Regions from separate parts of the Pseudomonas fluorescens group sp. PF-69 genome, predicted to be linked through region 2. Evidence: predicted binding sites of a transcription regulator. Region 2 holds the regulator's gene; each other region holds the start of a gene.
The links. The regulator sigma-54, encoded in region 2, starts transcription at its own class of promoters, with help from an activator protein. The targets are predictions, from matches to a motif close to ANTGGCATNNANNTTGCTNT.
Positions count from the first base shown of each region.

Region 1: the regulator sigma-54 is predicted to act here: its motif matches at 3,878-3,897, upstream of glnK (P-II family nitrogen regulator).
Region 3: the regulator sigma-54 is predicted to act here: its motif matches at 3,909-3,928, upstream of nirB (nitrite reductase large subunit NirB).

Region 1 is NZ_JBTMNC010000001.1:1,784,993-1,792,097, forward strand. It holds gene tnpC (IS66 family transposase) at 1-1,409, shown strand, start outside; gene ACX3YF_RS08120 (hypothetical protein) at 1,758-2,570, opposite strand; gene ACX3YF_RS08125 (hypothetical protein) at 2,664-3,110, opposite strand; gene ACX3YF_RS08130 (accessory factor UbiK family protein) at 3,425-3,685, opposite strand; gene glnK (P-II family nitrogen regulator) at 4,104-4,442, shown strand; gene ACX3YF_RS08140 (ammonium transporter) at 4,478-5,815, shown strand; gene ACX3YF_RS08145 (secondary thiamine-phosphate synthase enzyme YjbQ) at 6,031-6,456, shown strand; gene sutA (transcriptional regulator SutA) at 6,558-6,878, shown strand; gene ACX3YF_RS08155 (IS4 family transposase) at 7,001-7,105, shown strand, end outside.
Region 2 is NZ_JBTMNC010000001.1:526,990-534,094, forward strand. It holds gene ACX3YF_RS02470 (KpsF/GutQ family sugar-phosphate isomerase) at 1-380, shown strand, start outside; gene ACX3YF_RS02475 (KdsC family phosphatase) at 380-904, shown strand; gene lptC (LPS export ABC transporter periplasmic protein LptC) at 913-1,485, shown strand; gene lptA (lipopolysaccharide transport periplasmic protein LptA) at 1,472-2,020, shown strand; gene lptB (LPS export ABC transporter ATP-binding protein) at 2,020-2,745, shown strand; gene ACX3YF_RS02495 (RNA polymerase factor sigma-54) at 2,930-4,423, shown strand; gene hpf (ribosome hibernation-promoting factor, HPF/YfiA family) at 4,498-4,806, shown strand; gene ptsN (PTS IIA-like nitrogen regulatory protein PtsN) at 4,819-5,283, shown strand; gene rapZ (RNase adapter RapZ) at 5,286-6,143, shown strand; gene ACX3YF_RS02515 (HPr family phosphocarrier protein) at 6,159-6,434, shown strand; gene pmbA (metalloprotease PmbA) at 6,524-7,105, opposite strand, start outside.
Region 3 is NZ_JBTMNC010000001.1:5,860,041-5,867,145, reverse strand. It holds partial or broken gene ACX3YF_RS27330 (methyltransferase) at 1-73, shown strand, start outside; gene ACX3YF_RS27325 (hypothetical protein) at 233-391, opposite strand; gene ACX3YF_RS27320 (copper chaperone PCu(A)C) at 568-1,059, opposite strand; gene ACX3YF_RS27315 (SCO family protein) at 1,059-1,664, opposite strand; gene ACX3YF_RS27310 (OprD family porin) at 2,292-3,617, shown strand; gene nirB (nitrite reductase large subunit NirB) at 4,140-6,701, shown strand; gene nirD (nitrite reductase small subunit NirD) at 6,701-7,075, shown strand.

The DNA of each region.
Region 1 (7,105 bases), 1.3 Mb from region 2:
TGCTGCGTCAGCGCCTTTTCGGGCGCAAGTCAGAGCAGACAGCCGATCCTTCGACCCCGCAAATGGCCTTGTTCAACGAAGCTGAAAGCGTCGCCGAGACGGTCGACGAAGCGGTTGAAGAAGAGGCCGTCGCGCCGTCCAGGCGACGGGGCAAACGCAAGCCTCTGCCCGCCGATCTTCCGCGTATCGAAGTCATTCACGAACTGCCCGAGCACGAGCTGACCTGCGCCTGCGGTTGCCGCAAGCACGCCATTGGCGAGGAAATCAGCGAGCAGCTCGATATCGTGCCGATGCAAATCCGCGTGATCAAACATGTGCGCAAGGTCTACGGTTGCCGCGATTGCGAAACCGCACCGGTTACCGCCGACAAGCCGGCGCAACTGATCGAAAAGAGCATGGCCAGCCCCAGTGTGTTGGCGATGTTGCTGACGACCAAATACGTCGATGGCCTGCCACTGCACCGCTTCGAAAAAGTCCTCGGTCGCCACGGCGTCGATATTCCACGCCAAACCTTGGCGCGCTGGGTGATCCAGTGCGGCGAACACCTGCAACCCTTGCTGAATTTAATGCGGGATCGACTGCTGGAAAGTCGCGTCATCCATTGCGACGAAACGCGTGTCCAGGTAATGAAAGAGCCAGATCGAGAGCCAACCAGCCAATCCTGGATGTGGGTGCAAACCGGCGGGCCGCCGGATCAGCCCGTTATCTTGTTTGACTACTCGACCAGCCGGGCGCAGGAAGTTCCGTCGCGCCTGCTTGAAGGTTATCGCGGCTACCTGATGACCGATGATTACGCTGGTTATAACGCCTTGGGCGCGCAATCCGGTGTCGAACGTTTAGGCTGTTGGGCACATGCGCGGCGCAAGTTTGTCGAGGCGCAAAAGGTGCAGCCTAAAGGCAAAACCGGGCGCGCCGATATCGCGCTGAATCTGATCAACAAGCTGTACGGTATCGAGCGAGATTTAAAAGAAGCCGGCGATGAACATCGCCACGAAAGCCGACAGCAAAACAGCCTGCCGGTGTTGGCGCAGTTGCACACATGGCTGGAGAAAACCCAGCCACAAGTGACGGCGCAGAATGCACTGGGCAAAGCCATCAGCTACCTGGCCAGCAACTGGATCAAGTTGGTGCGCTACACCGAAGCCGGTTACTTGCCGATCGACAACAATGCGGCAGAGCGTGCGATCAGGCCCTTCGTTGTCGGGCGCAAGAACTGGCTGTTCAGCGACACGCCCAAAGGCGCGACAGCCAGCGCTCAACTTTACAGTTTGGTCGAGACGGCTAAAGCCAACGGCCAAGAGCCCTATGCGTGGCTGCGCCATGCACTTGAGCGCCTGCCACAAGCCTCGAGGGTAGAAGACTTTGAGGCCTTGCTGCCTTGGAACTGCTCGCTCGCATCGCCTTGCTAAGCGCGCCGCCTATTTTTGAATAGGTGGGGTTCATGGAGCGCTTACGACGATGGAGAGGGACATGGTCGTTCCTTGAGTTGTACGGGGGCCGCTTCCTGCGGGTTTTTGAAGGGTAGTTGTGGGAAGGCGTTTCGGTGTGATGACCCGGGCAACAAACTTTCGCAGGATGTTGCGCCGTTCCACGGGCAGCGTATTGATTCTGTGGCGAGGGGAGCGCTCCTCGCCACAAACATTCCATCGTTTAATTTCTTTGAAGAGACATTGATGTGCGATGCGCTAGTGTTGGTGGAAAGTGTCAGTTCTTGCATTGCTGCGTGTGGGAAAATATAGGTGGCCTACTTGGCTGGCTCAGGATCTCTCGTTTGGCTGAGGCTGCTTTGAGGAAGAATGTTCGTCGTCAGGCAGGTTGCTATCACCCTTTAGAATTTTTAGTATAAAGCTTTCTATGTCGATCTTCTTTTTGCCTTCTGCGACATGCGTCAAGTAGTTAAAGTCTAAAGCTATCAAATCATTAAGTCTGGATTCGTAGTCGCTCGGGTACTCTGCTTGTTCTATTTGAGGTAAGCCTTTGTAATGGTCAAGGACGCTTTGGAAGAATTTGGTCAGTTTTCCGGTGGTGTTGTATTCATGCTCTGCCTCGGCAACAACTTTTTGCCTCCATGCGAATTCTTGTTTGTCTGACTCTTCCAGCGCTGCCCGTCTTTCATTGACGGTAAACGTGCCGCTGTCATCGTATGTAATTAAAGCCAGTTGATCCGCCGGCATTCCCGAAAATGGATTACTGGCCAGTCCTCTTGTATATAAAGTTGCTTTTTCGGCGCGTGCTAATAACGTGGGGTCGTCTGTGTCAGGAACTTCGGTGTCGTGTTTCAATTTGTTTGCAGTATAGTACGGGCTTAGGAGCTCATTGACTGTGTTTCTAGCCAGCGACTCCAGCTCCACTCTGGTCAGGCGTGCATCTCGGGCCTGAGCACGTAATGAGGCCTCGCTTAATTGATTCGCCATCGTGGAAACAGTAGTGCTGCGACTTACATCAGCTGGGGCTTGGGAAGTTTTCTGGTTGATGCCTGTATTTCCATCAGGATTGAGTGTCATCATTTTTGATCCAGTCAGTGCTAGACCGCTTTCAACTCCAGGATTGCTTGTTGAATTAATCATCATTGCTGCTCCTTTGTTTTTATAAGTCAGATATGACCTGCCGAAAAAATTACCTGTTGGCAAGGGCGGAAGGTCTATCGAGGCCCGCGACGTTCTTTACTTCATCGTGATTTCTACTGACCAAGCAAAGGTGGACGGGTTTGTTCTGGTTGCTCTTATGGTGCAGGTAGCACCACCGCTGGGAGTGGCTGTATTATTCCACTTTGGGATTTTGTTTCCGCCTGGGCCGGGGGTCGTCACAAATGTAGATAGATATACACAGCTTTTTGCGCCGATTTTATATCGCAAATTAGCGTGGTTGTAGTCAGGGGATGTCTGGCTTTGTACCGTGTAAGTCTCCGAGCTATTTGCATTTATGGTGGTTTTTGGAGTGGGTTCTGCGTTTGTTTTTGTAATAAGTTCATTGTTGGTTGTGGGTATATACGTAGCAGTCTGTGTTCCAAGGTTTTTGAAGGTAACTGTAACGGGTGGTCCGGCGACAGCTGGGTTTGTGTGAAGTGCCGTCAATGCAAGAACAGCAATTAAAGACGTGTATGTTTTCATGGGTGTTACTCCTTGTGGTGATATGAACATTCCATTGGTATCAATAACTAATATTCACTGCGGGCTATATTTTTTTCGTGCGGATTCAGCGCTCGCGTTCAAATGAGTCATTTGAAAGCTGAGCTTAGAAAGGGTGGATTTGCGGCGCAATCAGACGGCGGATGAGAGGTTCGTAGGATGTTGCCGGGACTCTTGCGGGCTTGAAGCCAGCAGTCTCGGCAATTCCTACAGATAAATCTGACGGTCGTTACGACCTTGTTGCGAGCAGGCTCGCTTACACGGCGTGATGGGGTTAACCATTGAGGAGGGAGACGTTATTCGGCAGGCGGATTGAGCTTCGCTTCCATCTCCGCGACCTTCGTTTCAAGTGCTTCCAACCGTGCCCGCGTCCGCGCCAGCACGACCATCTGGCTATCGAACTCTTCCCGGCTCACCAGATCCAGTTTGCTGAAGCCGCTTTGCAGCAGGGCCTTGAACTGGCTTTCGATTTCGCTTTTCGGCAATGGGGTGTCGCCGCTGAAGAGACGGGAGGCGGTGCCTGTCAGGGCGTCGAGGAAGTCTTTGGGCGCGAGCATGGGAAAGGTCCTGATAACAATGGCCGGCAGTGTATCACGCAGTGTCTATAGTCATTTCGCGGGCAAAGGATGCACGCTTTTCGCGCATGGGGACGGACGGCATCGCACCGTTGTTGTGCGTAACCCGTGCGGTGTTGTTGCGAAGTCGCTGCCATCTGCTGGTAAAGGCTTGAAAACAGTACGTTTTGTGGAGATGGCAAGCTTTCTGCTTAGACCGTAGTGACCCATGCACTGATGCAGTCGATGTGACGAATGCAGTGCGCCAAGCGGAGCACGGGAAGTGTTTCGTAAGGAGCGGGTAGCTGGCGTCGGACGGGCAAGTAAGGTCGACGATGCGTTACAAAGCCAGGCACTGCGCTTAGACTTGAGACGGGTTTGTTTTCCTGGGGCAAGTCCACCAATTCGGGAGAGAGTTTTCATGAAGCTAGTCACTGCCATCATCAAGCCGTTCAAGTTGGACGATGTGCGCGAGTCGTTGTCCGAGATCGGCGTGCAGGGCATTACCGTCACTGAGGTCAAAGGCTTCGGTCGGCAGAAGGGACACACCGAGCTGTATCGTGGCGCGGAGTACGTGGTCGATTTCCTGCCAAAGGTGAAGATTGATGTCGCCATTGACGACAAGGATCTCGACCGGGTTATCGAGGCGATAACCAAGGCCGCCAACACCGGCAAGATCGGTGACGGCAAGATCTTCGTGGTCAATCTGGAACAGGCGATTCGCATCCGTACCGGCGAAACCGATACCGACGCAATCTAAGCCGCCACAAACCCAACGCCCCAGGAGAAAACAATATGACTCTGCGTAAATTCGCAGGGCTAGGAGCCCTGTTGTCCATCGTAATGCCCGGCCTGGCCATGGCGGCAGACGAAGTGGCGGCTCCAGTCCTCAACTCCGGCGATACCGCCTGGATGTTGACCTCGACAGCCCTCGTGCTGTTCATGACCATTCCCGGCCTCGCGCTGTTCTACGGCGGCATGGTTCGGTCGAAAAACATTCTTTCCGTGATGATGCAGTGCTTCGCCATTACCGGTCTGATCAGCGTCCTGTGGGTCATTTATGGCTACAGCATCGCGTTCGACACCACCGGCATGGAACAAGGCGTCATCAACTTCAACTCGTTCTTTGGCGGCATGGGCAAGGCGTTCCTCGCCGGCATCACCCCTGCCAGCCTGACCGGCCCTGCGGCCCTGTTCCCTGAGGCGGTGTTCGTCACCTTCCAGATGACCTTCGCCATCATCACCCCGGCGCTGATCGTCGGTGCCTTCGCCGAGCGGATGAAGTTCTCCGCGATGCTGGTTTTCATGGGCGTCTGGTTCACTCTGGTTTATGCACCGATTGCGCACATGGTCTGGTCCGGTAACGGCGGCCTGCTGTGGGACTGGGGCGTGCTGGACTTCGCCGGTGGCACCGTGGTGCACATCAACGCCGGTGTGGCCGGTTTGATTGCCTGCCTGGTGCTGGGCAAGCGTAAAGGCTTCCCGACTACCCCAATGGCGCCGCACAACCTTGGCTATACCCTGGTGGGTGCGGCGATGCTGTGGGTCGGCTGGTTCGGTTTCAACGCCGGTTCCGCTGCGGCGGCCAACGGCACTGCCGGCATGGCGATGCTGGTGACCCAGATCGCAACCGCCGCTGCTGCATTGGGCTGGATGTTCGCCGAGTGGATCACCCACGGCAAACCAAGCGCACTGGGCATCGCTTCGGGTGTGGTTGCAGGCCTGGTGGCCATTACTCCGGCGGCCGGCACCGTAGGCCCTATGGGCGCTCTGGTGATCGGCCTGGCAGCAGGCGTGGTGTGCTTCTTCTGCGCCACGACCCTGAAACGCAAACTCGGCTATGACGATTCCCTGGACGCCTTCGGCGTGCACGGTATCGGCGGTATCCTCGGTGCAATCCTGACCGGTGTTTTCGCTGCACCGTCCCTGGGTGGCTTCGGTACCGTCACCGACATCGCCGCACAAGTCTGGATTCAATGCAAAGGCGTGGGCTTCACGGTGATCTACACCGCGATCGTCACCTTCATCATTCTCAAGGTGCTGGATGCCGTCATGGGTCTGCGTGTCACCGAGGAAGAAGAAGCCGTCGGTATCGATCTGGCGCTTCACAACGAACGCGGCTACAACTTGTAAGCACGCGCATGAGAAAACTTGCCCGGCTTGCCGGGCATTTTTTTGTCCGGATTTTGTCGTTAAGGGAAGCGCTGAAAGGTTTTTTCTGACAGCTTTTGCACTGTTTGCGACGCGGGTTTTTGTGCCGCCGATGGCTTACAGGATTGAAGGAATATTAGGGCCTTTGTTTTTTCCCAGAGCGCGCTAGAATGCGCCCCGAACGTGCGGAGAACTGTATGTGGCAACAGACTCTGATTACTCTGCGGGCGAGGCCCCGGGGCTTTCATCTGGTAACGGACGAGTTACTCGCCGGCTTGCCTGAACTCAGGGCGTGTCGGGTTGGTCTGCTGCATTTGTGGCTACAGCATACCTCGGCGTCGTTGACCATCAACGAGAACGCCGATCCGGCGGTACGTCGCGACTTCGAACGGTTTTTCAATCGTCTGATCCCACAAGGAGCAGACGGCTATGAGCATAACGACGAAGGCCTGGACGACCTCCCGGCGCACTTCAAGGCCAGTGTGCTTGGCTGTCAGCTCAGTCTGCCGATATCGGCAGGCCGATTGGCGTTAGGGACCTGGCAAGGCGTTTATCTGGGCGAGCACCGTGATCACGGCGGTGCTCGTAAAGTCCTCGCCACCGTGCACGGTGAAGGGGCATAACCGCTGGTCAGCAGCGGCTGTTGATTTTTTTCCGGCAGCCTTCGACAGAGGGCAAAGCTGGGCTATAACTAATCTGCTTTTCGCAAGTCATGAGGTAGAACATGAGCGACGATGATCTGGAAAACGACGACCTCGAAGTAGGCGACGACGAAACCGAAGAAGGTCTGGAAGCGGCGGCGGAAGATGTCGCTGAAGATGAGGGCGGTGATGCGCCGGTTCCGACCGCCAAAGGCAAAGCCAAGGCAGCGGTATCGGTCGATGAGCTGCCAAGTGTCGAAGCCAAGAACAAGGAACGCGACGCCCTGGCCAAGGCCATGGAAGAGTTCCTGGCTCGTGGCGGCAAGGTTCAGGAAGTGGAGGCCAATGTGGTCGCCGATCCTCCCAAGAAGCCTGATAACAAGTACGGCAGCCGGCCTATCTAAGCCTGTTTCCTTGTTTGCTGAAAAAGCCCGCCGTCGCTGCGTAATGCTGTTCACTTAAGCATTTGAGTCAAAGCCGGGCTTCCTAGAAAATCCGATGCCAGACCTCTGGCATCGGATTTTTTATGTCTGTTCAACAGGACTTGCTCGACCTCGGCGACCTTTTCAACTTCTGTGACTTGAGCACTTTCACTCAAAATATTCCCATCGAGTGGGTCGCGTCTGCGCTG
Region 2 (7,105 bases):
TGAAGGTGGAAAATGTCATGCACGCCGGGCAAGAGTTGCCACAGGTTCAGCGCGGCACCTTGCTCAAGGATGCGCTGATGGAAATGACCCGCAAGGGCCTTGGCATGACAGTCATCCTGGAGGCCGACGGCAAGCTGGCCGGGATCTTCACCGACGGCGACTTGCGCCGCACCCTGGACCGCAGCGTCGACATCCATAGCGCCACGATAGATCAGGTCATGACCGTGCACGGCAAGACCGCCCGCGCCGAGATGCTCGCCGCCGAGGCCCTGAAAATCATGGAAGATCATAAAATCAACGCATTGGTCGTGGTCGACAGCGAAGACCGCCCGGTCGGCGCCTTGAACATGCACGACTTGCTGCGTGCAGGAGTAATGTAATGAGCGCGGACCTGCTGCAACGCGGCCAACAGATCAAACTGGCAGTATTCGATGTCGATGGCGTCCTGACCGACGGGCGCCTGTACTTTCTCGAAGACGGCAGCGAATTCAAGACCTTCAATACCCTCGACGGCCAGGGCATCAAGATGCTGATGGCGGCCGGCGTCCAGACCGCGATCATCAGCGGCCGCAAAACCCCGGTGGTTGAACGACGGGCGAAAAACCTCGGCATCCCGCATCTGTACCAGGGGCGCGAAGACAAACTGGTGGTGCTCGACGAGCTTCTCGGCCAACTCAACCTAAGCTATGAGCAGGTCGCTTATCTAGGCGACGACTTGCCGGACCTGCCGGTGATTCGCCGCGTCGGCCTGGGCATGGCGGTGGCCAATGCCGCAAGCTTTGTGCGTGAACACGCTCACGGAGTAACCCAGGCCCGCGGTGGCGAGGGTGCCGCCCGCGAATTCTGCGAATTGATCCTGCGCGCCCAGGGCCGTCTCGATGCGGCCAACGCCGCGTACCTGTGAGCCAAACCATGCTGAACAAAAAAATTCGCAACATTCTGGTGTTCGGTTGCATTGCGGCGATTTTCGCCGCGGTCGGCTACTGGAACATCAGCCCGGAACGCTTCCTCGACAAGCCGATCGCGCATGTCGACGAAAGCGAAATCGATTATTACGCCACCAACGCCCACAGCGTGCAGTTCCTGCCCGATGGCAGGCTTCAATACGAAATGACTTCCGACAAGGTCGAGCACCTGAAAGCAAGCGAAGTCACGCTGCTGACCAACCCTGACCTGAACATGTTCCGCGGCACCGAGTTCCCGTGGCACGTCCAGAGCGAAAAGGGTGAGGTCAACCCGGACGGCACGCAGGTTGAATTGATCGATTCGGTACGCATCACGCGCTTTGACGAAAAAAACCGCAGAACCCTGATCACCACCACTCGAATGACAGTGTTCCCGCAGCAGCAATATGCGCAGACCGAGCAACCCGTTAGAATCGACGGCGCTGGCGGCGTATCGACCGGTACCGGAATGAAAGCGTATTTGAAAGAAAGCAGGATACACCTGCTTTCGAACGTAAGAGGACAGTATGAGGCTCGTTAAAACCCTCCCTATTTTGCTCAGTCTGGTCGCAGCACTGGGAAGCCTGAGCGCCTGGGCTCTGCCGAACGATCAAGAGCAGCCTATCCGCATTCAAGCCGATGACGCCCAACTGGACGACAAGAATGGCATTGCCACTTACAAAGGTGACGTGATCATTACCCAGGGCTCGATGAAAGTCACCGGCAACACCGTGACCATCACTCGCACGCCGACCGGCGATATCGATGTGGTGACCTCTGTGGGCAATCTCGCCTACTTCGAACAACTGCAAGCCCAGGGCGACACCAAGCCCGTCCAGGGCTGGGGAGTGACCATCCAGTACCACGCCGCGCAAAACCGCGTCGTACTGATCGATCGCGCCAAAGTCGTCGACAAGGACAACAACACCACCCAGGGCGAGAAAATCGTCTACGACACCGTCAAGAAGCTTGCGAGCGCTGGCCGTGCAACAGGCAACAAGGTCACCGAAGCGCGTCCGCGCATCGACATGGTGATCCAGCCGAAGAAGAAAACCGACGAGCAAAAGGCCCAGTAATGGCAACTCTGAAAGCTCAGCATCTGGCCAAGAGCTACAAGAGCCGCCAGGTCGTCCGTGATGTCAGCCTGTCCATCGACAGCGGTCAGATCGTTGGCCTGCTAGGCCCTAACGGTGCCGGCAAGACCACCTGCTTCTACATGATCGTGGGCCTGGTGCAGGCCGATCAGGGCCGCATACTGATCGACGACCTGGACGTCAGCCACCAGCCAATGCACGGCCGCGCCAAGGCCGGTATCGGCTATCTGCCGCAAGAAGCGTCGATCTTCCGCAAACTCTCGGTCGCCGACAACATCATGGCGATCCTCGAGACCCGCAAGGAACTCGACAAAGCCGGTCGCCGCAAGGAGCTGGAAAGCCTGCTGCAGGAATTCCACATCAGCCACATCCGCGACAACCTCGGCATGAGCCTGTCCGGTGGTGAACGCCGCCGCGTGGAAATCGCCCGGGCATTGGCCACCAACCCGAAATTCATCCTCCTCGACGAGCCCTTCGCCGGCGTGGACCCGATTTCGGTCGGCGACATCAAACAGATCATTCATCACCTCAAGGCCAAAGGCATTGGCGTGCTGATCACCGACCACAACGTCCGTGAAACCCTCGACATCTGTGAAACCGCCTACATCGTCAACGATGGCCAATTGATCGCCGAAGGCGACGCTGAAACCATCCTGGCCAACGATCTGGTCAAGGAAGTGTATTTGGGCCATGAGTTCCGCCTGTAAGCACCGAGGTGTCTGGCTAGTCGACCGAGCGCTTGTCTCGATAAAAAATCAACACTTTTTTATTGTTACAGCGCTCTAGGCAAACACTTCAGTTTCAGGCATATAATTTGCTTATGTTTGGCGCTCCGGCGCCCTGTAGTGGATGGCGCATGTGCGCCGGCGAATAAGGTGTTTAGCCCCTGCCATGAAACCATCGCTAGTCTTGAGAATGGGCCAGCAGCTGACGATGACACCGCAGCTGCAACAGGCCATCCGCCTGCTCCAATTGTCGACCCTGGACCTGCAACAGGAAATCCAGGAGGCCCTGGAGTCCAATCCGATGCTCGAACGCCAGGAAGAAGGCGACGACTTCGATAACAGCGACCCCTTGGCCGACAACGTCGAACAGAAACCCAACCCCGACATTCAGGAACCCTCCTACCAGGAAAGCGCACCGACGGTTGATAACCTCGAGGAAGGCGACTGGAACGAGCGTATCCCCAACGAACTGCCCGTCGATACCGCCTGGGAAGACGTTTACCAGACCAGCGCCAGCAGTCTGCCGAGCAACGATGACGACGAGTGGGATTTCACCACCCGCACATCGGCCGGTGAAAGCCTGCAAAGCCATTTGCTGTGGCAATTGAACCTGGCGCCCATGTCCGACACCGATCGCCTGATCGCCGTGACCCTGATCGATTGCATCAACAATCAGGGCTACCTGGACGAGACGCTCGAGGAGATCCTCGAAGCCTTCGACCCGGAGCTGGACATCGAGCTGGACGAAATCGAAGCCGTCCTGCACCGTATCCAGCAATTCGAACCCGCCGGGATCGGCGCCCGCAACCTGGGCGAATGCCTGCTGCTGCAATTACGCCAGTTGCCAGCTAAAACTCCTTGGCTCGCCGAAGCAAAGCGCCTGGTCACCGACTACATCGACTTGCTCGGCAGCCGCGATTACAGCCAGCTGATGCGCCGCATGAAGCTCAAGGAAGATGAGCTGCGCCAGGTGATCGAACTGGTTCAGAGCCTCAATCCGCGCCCGGGCTCGCAAATCGAATCCACTGAAGCCGAATACGTGGTTCCCGACGTGATCGTGCGCAAGGACAACGAGCGCTGGCTGGTGGAACTCAACCAGGAATCGGTTCCGCGTCTTCGGGTCAACGCCCAGTACGCCGGCTTCGTGCGTCGCGCCGACACCAGCGCCGACAACACGTTCATGCGCAATCAGTTGCAGGAAGCCCGCTGGTTCATCAAGAGCCTGCAAAGCCGCAATGAAACCCTGATGAAAGTTGCCACCCAGATCGTCGAGCATCAGCGCGGCTTCCTGGAATACGGCGACGAAGCCATGAAACCGCTGGTCCTGCATGACATCGCCGAGGCGGTTGGCATGCACGAGTCGACAATTTCACGGGTGACCACACAGAAATTCATGCATACCCCTCGGGGCATATATGAACTGAAGTACTTTTTTTCCAGCCATGTCAGCACCTCCGAAGGCGGCGAATGCTCGTCCACGGCGATCCGCGCGATCATCAAAAAACTGGTTGCCGCGGAAAATCAGAAAAAGCCGTTGAGTGACAGCAAGATCGCTGGTTTACTGGAGGCACAAGGCATTCAGGTGGCTCGCCGCACCGTCGCCAAGTACCGCGAATCCCTGGGGATCGCGCCTTCGAGCGAACGCAAGCGGTTGATGTAGAGCCACGCCACAGCGTTCCAGTGGTAGATCATTTGATCTACCGCTTTATGCACTGGCAACGAAGGAGAAGCTGTATGCAAGTCAACATCAGTGGACACCAACTGGAAGTGACCGAACCTCTTCGCACCTACATCGGCGAAAAACTCGAACGGTTAGAGAGGCACTTCGACAAGATCACCAACGTACAGGTCACGATGACCGTCGAAAAGTTGAAGCAGAAAATCGAAGCCACGCTGCATATTCCCGGCAATGAAGTGGTCGCGAACGCGGAACATACCGATATGTACGCGGCGATCGACGCACTGACCGACAAGCTGGATAAACAACTCAAAAAGCATAAGGAAAAGACCCAGAGCCTCCTACAGGGCGCTACCGGTCGTTAACACCCCCAACCCATGATCCGACTTGAAAGCATCCTGACCCCCGGCCGTTCCCTTGTGAACGTGCCGGGCGGCAGTAAAAAGAAAGCCCTCGAACAAATTGCCAACCTGATCGCCCGGGAAGTGCCGGATCTGGAGATGCAAGATGTCTTCGAGGCGTTGATTGCCCGTGAAAAACTCGGCTCGACGGGTTTTGGTAACGGCATCGCCATTCCCCACTGTCGCCTGAAGGGCTGCTCTTCACCCATCAGTGCCCTGATGCACCTCGATGCCCCCATAGATTTCGACGCCATCGACGGCGCACCGGTTGACCTGTTGTTCGTTCTACTGGTCCCGCAAGCCGCTACCGATGCGCACCTGGAGCTTTTGCGCCAAATTGCCAGCATGCTCGACCGCAAGGAAGTGCGCGAAAAACTGCGCAGCGCCCCGAGCAATGAAGCCTTGTATCAGGTTGTCCTGGACGAGCAAAACGGTCAGTAACCATGCGCTTGATCATCGTCAGTGGCCGCTCCGGCTCAGGTAAAAGCACCGCCCTTGATGTACTCGAGGACAGTGGCTACTACTGCATCGACAACCTTCCCGCCGGGTTGCTGCCGGAACTCGCCGAACGCGCATTGATCCACACCGAACTGGCACAGCCGCTGGTGGCCGTGTCCATTGATGCACGCAACCTGCCAAGTCACTTGTCGCGATTCCCCGAATTGCTCGAAGAAGTCCGCAGCCGGCATATCCAGTGCGATGTTCTGTACCTGGATGCCGACGAAGAAACCTTGCTCAAGCGTTTTTCGGAAACCCGTCGTCGTCACCCGCTGAGCAGTGCCAATCGTTCGCTGGCTGAAGCGATCAACGATGAAACCAGCCTGCTCGGCCCCATCGCCGACCTTGCCGATCTCAAAGTCAACACCACCAACCTCAACCTGTATCAGCTACGGGATACGATCAAACTGCGCTTGCTGAACCAGCCGGAACCCGGCACGGCATTCCTAGTGGAGTCCTTTGGTTTCAAGCGTGGCATGCCAGTGGATGCCGACCTGGTATTCGACGTGCGCTGCCTGCCCAATCCCTACTGGAAACCCGAGCTTCGAGCGCAGTCCGGGCTTGATCAACCCGTTGCCGAGTACCTCGCAGCCCAGCCGGATGTAGAAGAGATGTTCCAGGACATCTCCACCTATCTGCTCAAATGGTTGCCCCGCTTTGCCGCCAGCAACCGCGCCTATGTCACCATTGCCATTGGCTGCACGGGCGGGCATCACCGCTCCGTCTACCTGACCGAACGTTTAGGCAAGACGCTGCAACAATCCCTGAAGAACGTCCAGGTTCGCCACCGCGACCTCAGCTAAAGGATTCACACCGCGATGCCTGCTCAGGAAATCGAAATCATCAACAAGCTGGGCCTGCATGCCCGTGCTTCTGCAAAATTCGTCGGAGTCGCCGGTGAGTTCAAGGACTGCACGATCAGAGTCGGACGCACTCCGGAATCCACGGTCGACGGCAAAAGCATCATGGCAATGATGATGCTCGCGGCTGGCAAGGGCACCAAAATCTACATCAGCACCGAAGGCGAAGACGCGCAACGTGCACTGGATGCGTTGAAAGACTTGATCAACCGTTATTTCGACGAAGGCGAGTAAACGCCAATCCAGACCAAACCCGCTCAGTAGCCCAATAAAAAAGGCGCACCACCCAATCAGGTGGCGCGCCTTTTTTGTGACGAGCGGGTTTAGCTGCCCGCCACTGTCATTCGCTCGATCAGCACAGAACCCGTACGAATGTTGCTGCGCAGCTCCAGGTCGTTACCCACGGCAACGATCTGCTTGAACATGTCACGCATGTTGCCGGCAATGGTCACTTCCTGGACCGCGAACTGGATTTCACCGTTCTCGACCCAGTAACCGGCCGCGCCACGGGAGTAGTCGCCCGTGACCATGTTCAGGCCTTGCCCCATCAATTCGGTCACCAGCAGGCCACGCCCCATGCGACGCAGCAAGGCCGCCTGATCTTCATCACCATGGGTGACGAACAGGTTATGCACGCCTCCGGCATTCGCGGTGCTCGGCATGCCGAGCTTGCGACCGGAGTAAGTACCGAGGATGTAAGACACCAGCTCGCCCTTTTCAACGAACGGCTTCGCGTAAGTCGCCAGACCATCGCCATCGAAGGCCGCGCTGCCCAAGGCACGCATCAAGTGCGGACGCTCATCGATGGTCAGCCATTCAGGAAACAGCTTCTGACCCAGGGTGCCTTCAAGGAACGATGACTTGCGGTACAGGCTGCCGCCGGAAATCGCCGACAGGAAGCTACC
Region 3 (7,105 bases), 5.3 Mb from region 2:
CAAGCCCGGTTATGAACGGGCCGAACGCATTGCGGCCGTGGCGCTGACCGTTACCCGCAGACGCGAGGCGTGACCATGAGCCTGGCGCCCCGGTTTGGCATCGAGGAAGAATATTTCCTCACCGATTTCAAGACCCGCCAAATGCTCGCTGAACCCGGCGCCGAGCTGCCGGGCGCCTGTCGCGAGGCCATTGGCGAGGGAGTTGCCAGAAAGCCACGGCTGACGCCGGCGCTCAATTGCCATCAGCCACCTTGCGCTCGATTTCGGCCACCTTGCGCCGCTGCTCCTCAAGCTTTTGCTCCTCGGTCAGCGGTTGCGTCGGCGGATTGGCTTCATCCCGACGCTTGGCGTCATCTGACTCGGCAGGGTTGATCAGGTCATCGTCGTTCATGATGCTTTTCCTCCAGTGTCTGCACATTGGAGGAGGCGTGATGGCAGGAGTTCGGGTTTTTTCCGAAGGTCGGAGCGCCGGTCGCAAGGCGTGGCGCATTGCGCGGGAATCGGGGTTGGCTGAGTGCAACCCCTGCCGGTCAATGAGCCGCCTCGGGGGATGAGGCGGCCGGCACATCATTGCATCTTGCTGTGGTCCATCATCTTGCTGTGATCCATGGTGCCCAGCGCCCTGGCTACAGCTTCGACGTTGATCGTTTCTTTCTCGCCCCTGGCGTTTTCCACGACCAGGGTCAGCGGCACTTTGCTGCCTTCCTGAACCTGGGCAGTCAGGTCCATCAACATGACGTGGTAGCCGCCCGGATCGAGGCTCACCGGTTTGCCGGCCGGCAGCTCGACGGACTCGACCTGACCCATTTTCATCACGTCGTCTTTCATGCTCATCTGGTGGATTTGCACGGTCCTGGCGACGGGCGACTGTACGCTCAGCAGTTTGCTGTCGGTGTCCGCCTGCAGGGTCATGAAGGCCCCGGTCGAAGGCTGGCCAGCCACCGTCGCGCGAACCCAGGCGTCGTTGACCAGGGTTTGCGCCGACGCTTGCCAGGCCATGCCGATCAGGGACAGGCCCAGGGCCAGTTGTTTAAAACGCGTTGCGTGCAACGAAGTCATCAGCAGACCTCCATGACGGTGAGCAGGTCTTCTGCGCACTCTTTTGCGGTAAGGGACGCGGACAGCCCGAGGCGCAAGTTGCCCCTGGAGTCGAAGACGTAGCTGGTCGCGGTGTGGGAGAGGGTGTAGGTGTCGCCGCTCGGGACCTTTTCATAAAACACGCCGAACTCCTTGGCGGTGGCGGCGGTTTCTTCCAGGGTGCCGTACAGCGCCTCGAAACTCGGGTCGAAGGCCTTGACGTATTTGTCGAGCATTTGCGGGGTATCGCGCTCGGGGTCCAGGGTGATGAAGATCACTTGCAGACGTTCGCCGTCGCGGCCCATCAGCTTCTTGGCCTGGGCGGCGCGGGCCAGTGTCGTCGGGCACACCGCAGGGCATTGGGTGAAACCGAAGAAGATCATCGGCATCAGGCCACGGTAGCTGCCGAGCATCCGGGTCTCGCCCTGGGCGTCCTTGAGCTTGAAGTTACGCCCCATGATCTTGTCGCTCAGATCCTTGCCGTACTTGAACGACAGCTTGCTGCTGTCATCACAGCCGGCGAGCAGGCCAAGGCTCAGCAGGCCCATGCCGTGCAGGACGGTGCGACGGGTATACAACGTACTCATGGAAAAAAGCTTCCTGTGTCACCACTGAAAAACCACAGTGCCTGACGCATCAGGCGAAAAAAAGCGCGTGGATGTTAACAAACTGTTGCCCTGTGGCGCTCAATCGGTCGCCCGCCGGTCATGCGCCAAATGGTCGCGGTCAGCCGTTCACACCCCGGCTAATCGCGCCTTTGCGGACACCGTGCGGATACATGAGTGCGCTTGGATTGGGCGTGTTCGTCGTCTTCTGTGGCGCGGGGCCTACAGTATTGGACATTTGAGTCAAGCTCAAATGCCGGGGTGTTTTCGGCTATATAACGAGCCCGCTCAAAGCGACTAAGGCATCTGCTTGTAATAAGCCTGAATTGTTGCAGGAATTGATAATTACTTTCACGGGAAACCGGATCAATGTTTCGGCGCGAAAGTGCTATAAGTCTTTCGCCTTAGGGCCTGCCATGTAATAAAAAATAAACCGTTATAAAACGGTGTATCACTCTGCGCAGTCAAAAGATTGCGACTAGAGCTCTTTTTTTCTTATCTGCCATTGACTTACAACTGTTCGCTTTTGACGGCCTGACTTCAGGGGGCACCCTGTTGACTGCGCATTGAGAGACGAGGCAGTTCTATTAAAAAACAGGGGAACGAACAATGTCTTTGAAGTGGAATTTGGTGGCGCTAGGTGTCTCACTGGGTATTAGTCAACTAGCGTCAGCCGCTGGTGTGGAAGACCAGGCGACTGCCAAGGGGTTTGTTGAAGGCAGCAGTTTGAACCTCCTACTTCGCAACTTTTATTATGATCGTGACGGTAAGAATTCGGCGGGCCGCAAACAGGACTGGCTGCAAGTGACACAAGGCAACTTCAGCTCCGGCTTCACCCAAGGCACCGTCGGCTTTGGTGTGGATGCGTACGGATACTGGGGGGTGAAGCTGGACGGTGGCAAAGGCGATGCGTACTCGGGCAACTTGCCGGTCGACAACAGCGGCCGGCCGAAGGATGATTTCAGCAGCGCAGGCGCGTCGATCAAGGCCCGGTTCTCCAAGACTGAACTGCACTATGGCAACTTGCAGCCAAACAACCCGGTCCTGGCCACGGCGGGTACTCGCGCCACGCCTCAAACGGCGACCGGTTTCAACCTGTTGAGCAGTGAAATCGAAGGCTTGAACCTCGACGCCGGGCACTTCACCGCCAGTAACGGTCCGGCCACAACCAACAATAGCCATGAACTGTATGCCGGTTATGCAAACGTGGCGGCCAAGAGCATTGACTACCTCGGCGGCAAGTACACGCTGACCGATAATTTTTCGATGAGCTTGTTTGCGTCGGACCTCAAGGACGTCTGGCATCAATACTATGGCAATGCCAACTACACGATCCCGTTCACTGCCGATCAGTCACTGAACCTGGACTTCAATATCTACCGCACCCTCGATTCCGGTCAGTCCAATGCCGGTGCCATCGACAACACCACCTGGTCGTTGGCGGCGGCGTACTCTTTCCTGAGTGCTCATACCGTCACACTGGCGTTCCAGAAAGTTCACGGCGACACCCCGTTTGACTATGTGGCCGTGGGTAATAACAAGTCGGGTGATTTGGCCGACTCCATCTTCCTGGCCAACTCGGTTCAGTACTCTGACTTTAACGGCCCTGGCGAAAGATCCTGGCAGGCCCGTTACGACCTGAACATGGCGGCCTATGGCGTGCCGGGGCTGAGCTTCATGACGCGCTACCTGAACGGCGACAATATCGACGGCACCCACATGCCGGTTGGCAGCGCCTATCAGGCCTATGGTTATGGATCTGACGGCAAGCACCACGAAACCAACTTCGAAGCCAAATACGTAGTGCAGACCGGTCCAGCCAAAGACTTGTCGCTGCGACTGCGCCAAGCCTGGCACCGCGGCAACACCGATCAGGCGGAAGGGGATTACAACGAAACCCGTCTGATCGTGGATTACCCGATCTCGATTTTCTAAGCGCAAGACCGCCGGTCAGGCCCGAAGGGCGCACCGCGTTGACGGCCAGTTCCAGCCCTGCTGAAGCTGGCCGTTTTGTTTGGATGAAGCGCTTCCCTGGATGCACTTTTAAAGCGCCGTGGCTGACGACGTGCACCAGTGCGAGGCGATTTGTCGGGTGCTCCGGCGTCACGTATCACTCGCCGTCAGAACCCTCTCATCCCGCAGGGAACGCCTCTAACCCACCCTTGCACGGCCATTTCCATCGCGTGATGGTCCAGTTTCGCCTGTCGCGCAAAGCGTCCGTCACCAACTGGCACAAAGGCTGCATTGATCCCCTCAAGTCCATCTGAACAAGAGGGACAGCCCTCTCGGTCAACGACGATCGACTGGCCGCACAGGTCGTGGGCTACATCGGTGGATCAGGCATAGCCGTCTGGTTTCAACACCGCAAAAGAACAGGCAAAGACGCCTGGAACCGCAAGGTTTCAGGCGTTTTTTTTTGCTTTTTTTTACCGTGATTGGCTTTGGCAGGTGTCGTTTATGAATTCCAATGTAGCCACGTTGAACAAGCTGCAAACGCTGGTCGTGATCGGCAACGGCATGGTCGGACATCATTGTGTGGAACAGTTGATCGAGCGCGGAGCCCTTGACCGCTATCGCTTGCACGTCTTCAGCGAAGAGCCGATGCGCGCTTACGACCGTGTGCACCTTTCCGAATACTTCTCCGGTCGCGACGCCGAGTCGCTGGCGCTGAGCGATGCGTCGTTGTACCAGACGCCCGGCGTCACCCTGCACCTGGGTGCGCCGGTGCTGGAAATCGACCGCGAGCGTCGTCAGGTCATCACCGCGCAAGGGTGTGTCAGCTACGACAAACTGGTCCTGGCCACCGGCTCCTACCCCTTTGTGCCGCCGATTGAAGGCGCTGAAGGCGATTCGCGCCTGGTCTATCGCACCCTCGACGACCTCGATGCCATTCGAGCGGCGGCGGTCAATGCCCGGCGCGGCGTCGTGGTCGGCGGTGGCCTGCTCGGCCTGGAAGCGGCCAATGCGCTCAAGAGCCTGGGCCTTGAAGCCCACGTCGTGGAGTTCGCCCCGCGCCTGATGCCGGTGCAACTGGACGATCTGGGTGGCCTGGCGCTCAAGGCACAAATCGAACGCCTGGGCGTCGGCGTGCACCTGTCCCGCGCCACGCAATCGATCAGCGCCGGTGAGGACTATCGCTATCGGATGAATTTTGCCAACGACGAATTCCTCGAAACCGACCTTGTAGTGTTCTCCGCCGGTATTCGCGCCCAGGATGCGCTGGCTCGCCAATGTGCGCTGGAGATCGGCCCCCGCGGTGGCGTGGTGATCGACGACAGCTGCTTGAGCTGCGACCCGAACATCTACGCCATCGGTGAGTGCGCATCCTGGAATGGCAGCCTGTTCGGTCTGGTCGCGCCCGGCTATCAGATGGCGCGCAGCGTCGCCGCGCGGCTGTGCGATGACGTGGCCGAGCCGTTCCAGGGCGCCGACATGTCGACCAAACTCAAACTGCTGGGCGTCGACGTCGGCTCCATCGGCGATGCCCACGCCCATACGCCGGGCGCCCGCAGCTACCAGTTCATCGACGAGACGAGCGCCGGCTACCGGCGCCTGGTGGTGGACGCCACCGGTAAGCGCGTGCTGGGTGCGGTGCTGATCGGCGACAACAGCTACTACGACACCCTGCTGCAATACATGCAGAACGCGATTGCCTTGCCGTCCGAACCGGCCGCGCTGATTCTGCCGTCGTCCGAAGGCGCTCCAACCCTGGGGCCGGGCGCCTTGCCGGAAGCGGCGACGATCTGCTCTTGCCACAACGTGACCAAGGGCGCCATCTGCTCGGCCATCGACGGCGGTTGCACCGACCTCGGCCTGCTCAAGTCACAGACCAAGGCCTGTACCGGCTGCGGCGGTTGCGCCGGTCTGCTCAAGCAAGTCTTCGAGCATGAGTTGATCGCCCGGGGCGTCAGTGTCGACAAGAGCCTGTGCGAGCACTTCGCCTACACCCGCCAGGAGCTGTATGCGCTGGTGCGGGTGGAAGGGGTGATCACCTTCGAAGAACTGCTGGCCAAACATGGCCGGGGTCACACCGGTTGCGACGTGTGTAAGCCGGCCGTGGGCTCGATCCTCGCGTCGTGCTGGAACCAGCCGATCATGGACCCGTCGCTGGTGCCGTTGCAGGACACCAACGACACCTTCATGGCCAACATGCAGAAGAACGGCACCTATTCGGTGGTGCCGCGCATTCCCGGTGGCGAGATCACCGCCGACAAGCTGATTGCCATAGGCGTGGTCGCGAAGAAATACGACCTCTACACCAAGATCACCGGTGGCCAGCGCATCGACCTGTTCGGCGCCCAGTTGCATGAGTTGCCGGACATCTGGGCCGAGTTGATCGAAGCCGGTTTCGAAACCGGCCACGCCTACGGCAAATCGACCCGTACGGTGAAATCTTGCGTCGGCAGCACCTGGTGCCGCTACGGCGTGCAGGACAGTGTGCAAATGGCCCTGACCATTGAAGGCCGCTACAAGGGCCTGCGTTCGCCGCACAAGCTCAAGTTCGCGGTGTCCGGTTGCACCCGCGAGTGCGCCGAGGCGCAAAGCAAGGACGTCGGCGTGATCGCCACCGAGAAAGGCTGGAACCTCTACGTCGCCGGCAACGGTGGCATGCGTCCGCGTCACGCCGAACTGTTCGCCACCGACCTCGACGATGAGACCCTGATCCGCTACATCGACCGCTTCCTGATGTTCTACATCCGCACCGCCGACAAACTGCAACGCACCTCGGTCTGGCGCGAAAGCCTGGAGGGCGGCCTGGATTACCTCAAGGACGTGATCATCCACGACAGCCTGGGCCTGGGCGCCGAACTGGAGTCGCAGATGCAGCTGGTGGTCAACCGCTATGAATGCGAGTGGGCCAACGCCCTCAAGGACCCGGAAAAGCTCAAGCGCTTCCGCACCTTCGTCAATGACAAACGCCCGGACCCGGACATTCACTTTGTCCAGGAACGTGGTCAACGCCGGCCGATCATGGCGGCCGAACTCAACCTGATCCCTGTTACCGAGGAGACTGTCTGATGACTCAGTCCAATACCCAACGCGTTGAAACCGGTGCCTCAGCCGTCTGGCAATCGGTGTGCAGTCAGCAGGATCTGGTGAATGACTCCGGTGTGGTGGTGTGGCTGGACGGCGCGCAAGTGGCGCTGTTCTACCTGCCGGGCGTTGAAGGCAAAAACCTCTACGCCATCGACAACCACGACCCGCAATCGGGGGCCAATGTCATCGGTCGCGGCCTGGTCGGCAGCCTCAAGGGCGATCTGGTGGTGGCGTCGCCGATCTACAAGCAGCATTTTCGCCTGGAGGACGGCACCTGCCTGGAGTACCCGCAACAGCGTCTGCGGGTCTGGCCGGTGCGGTTGAACGATGGGGTCGTGGAGGTCGGGGTGGCCTGACGGTTCAGGCCATTCACACCAGGAGTCGGA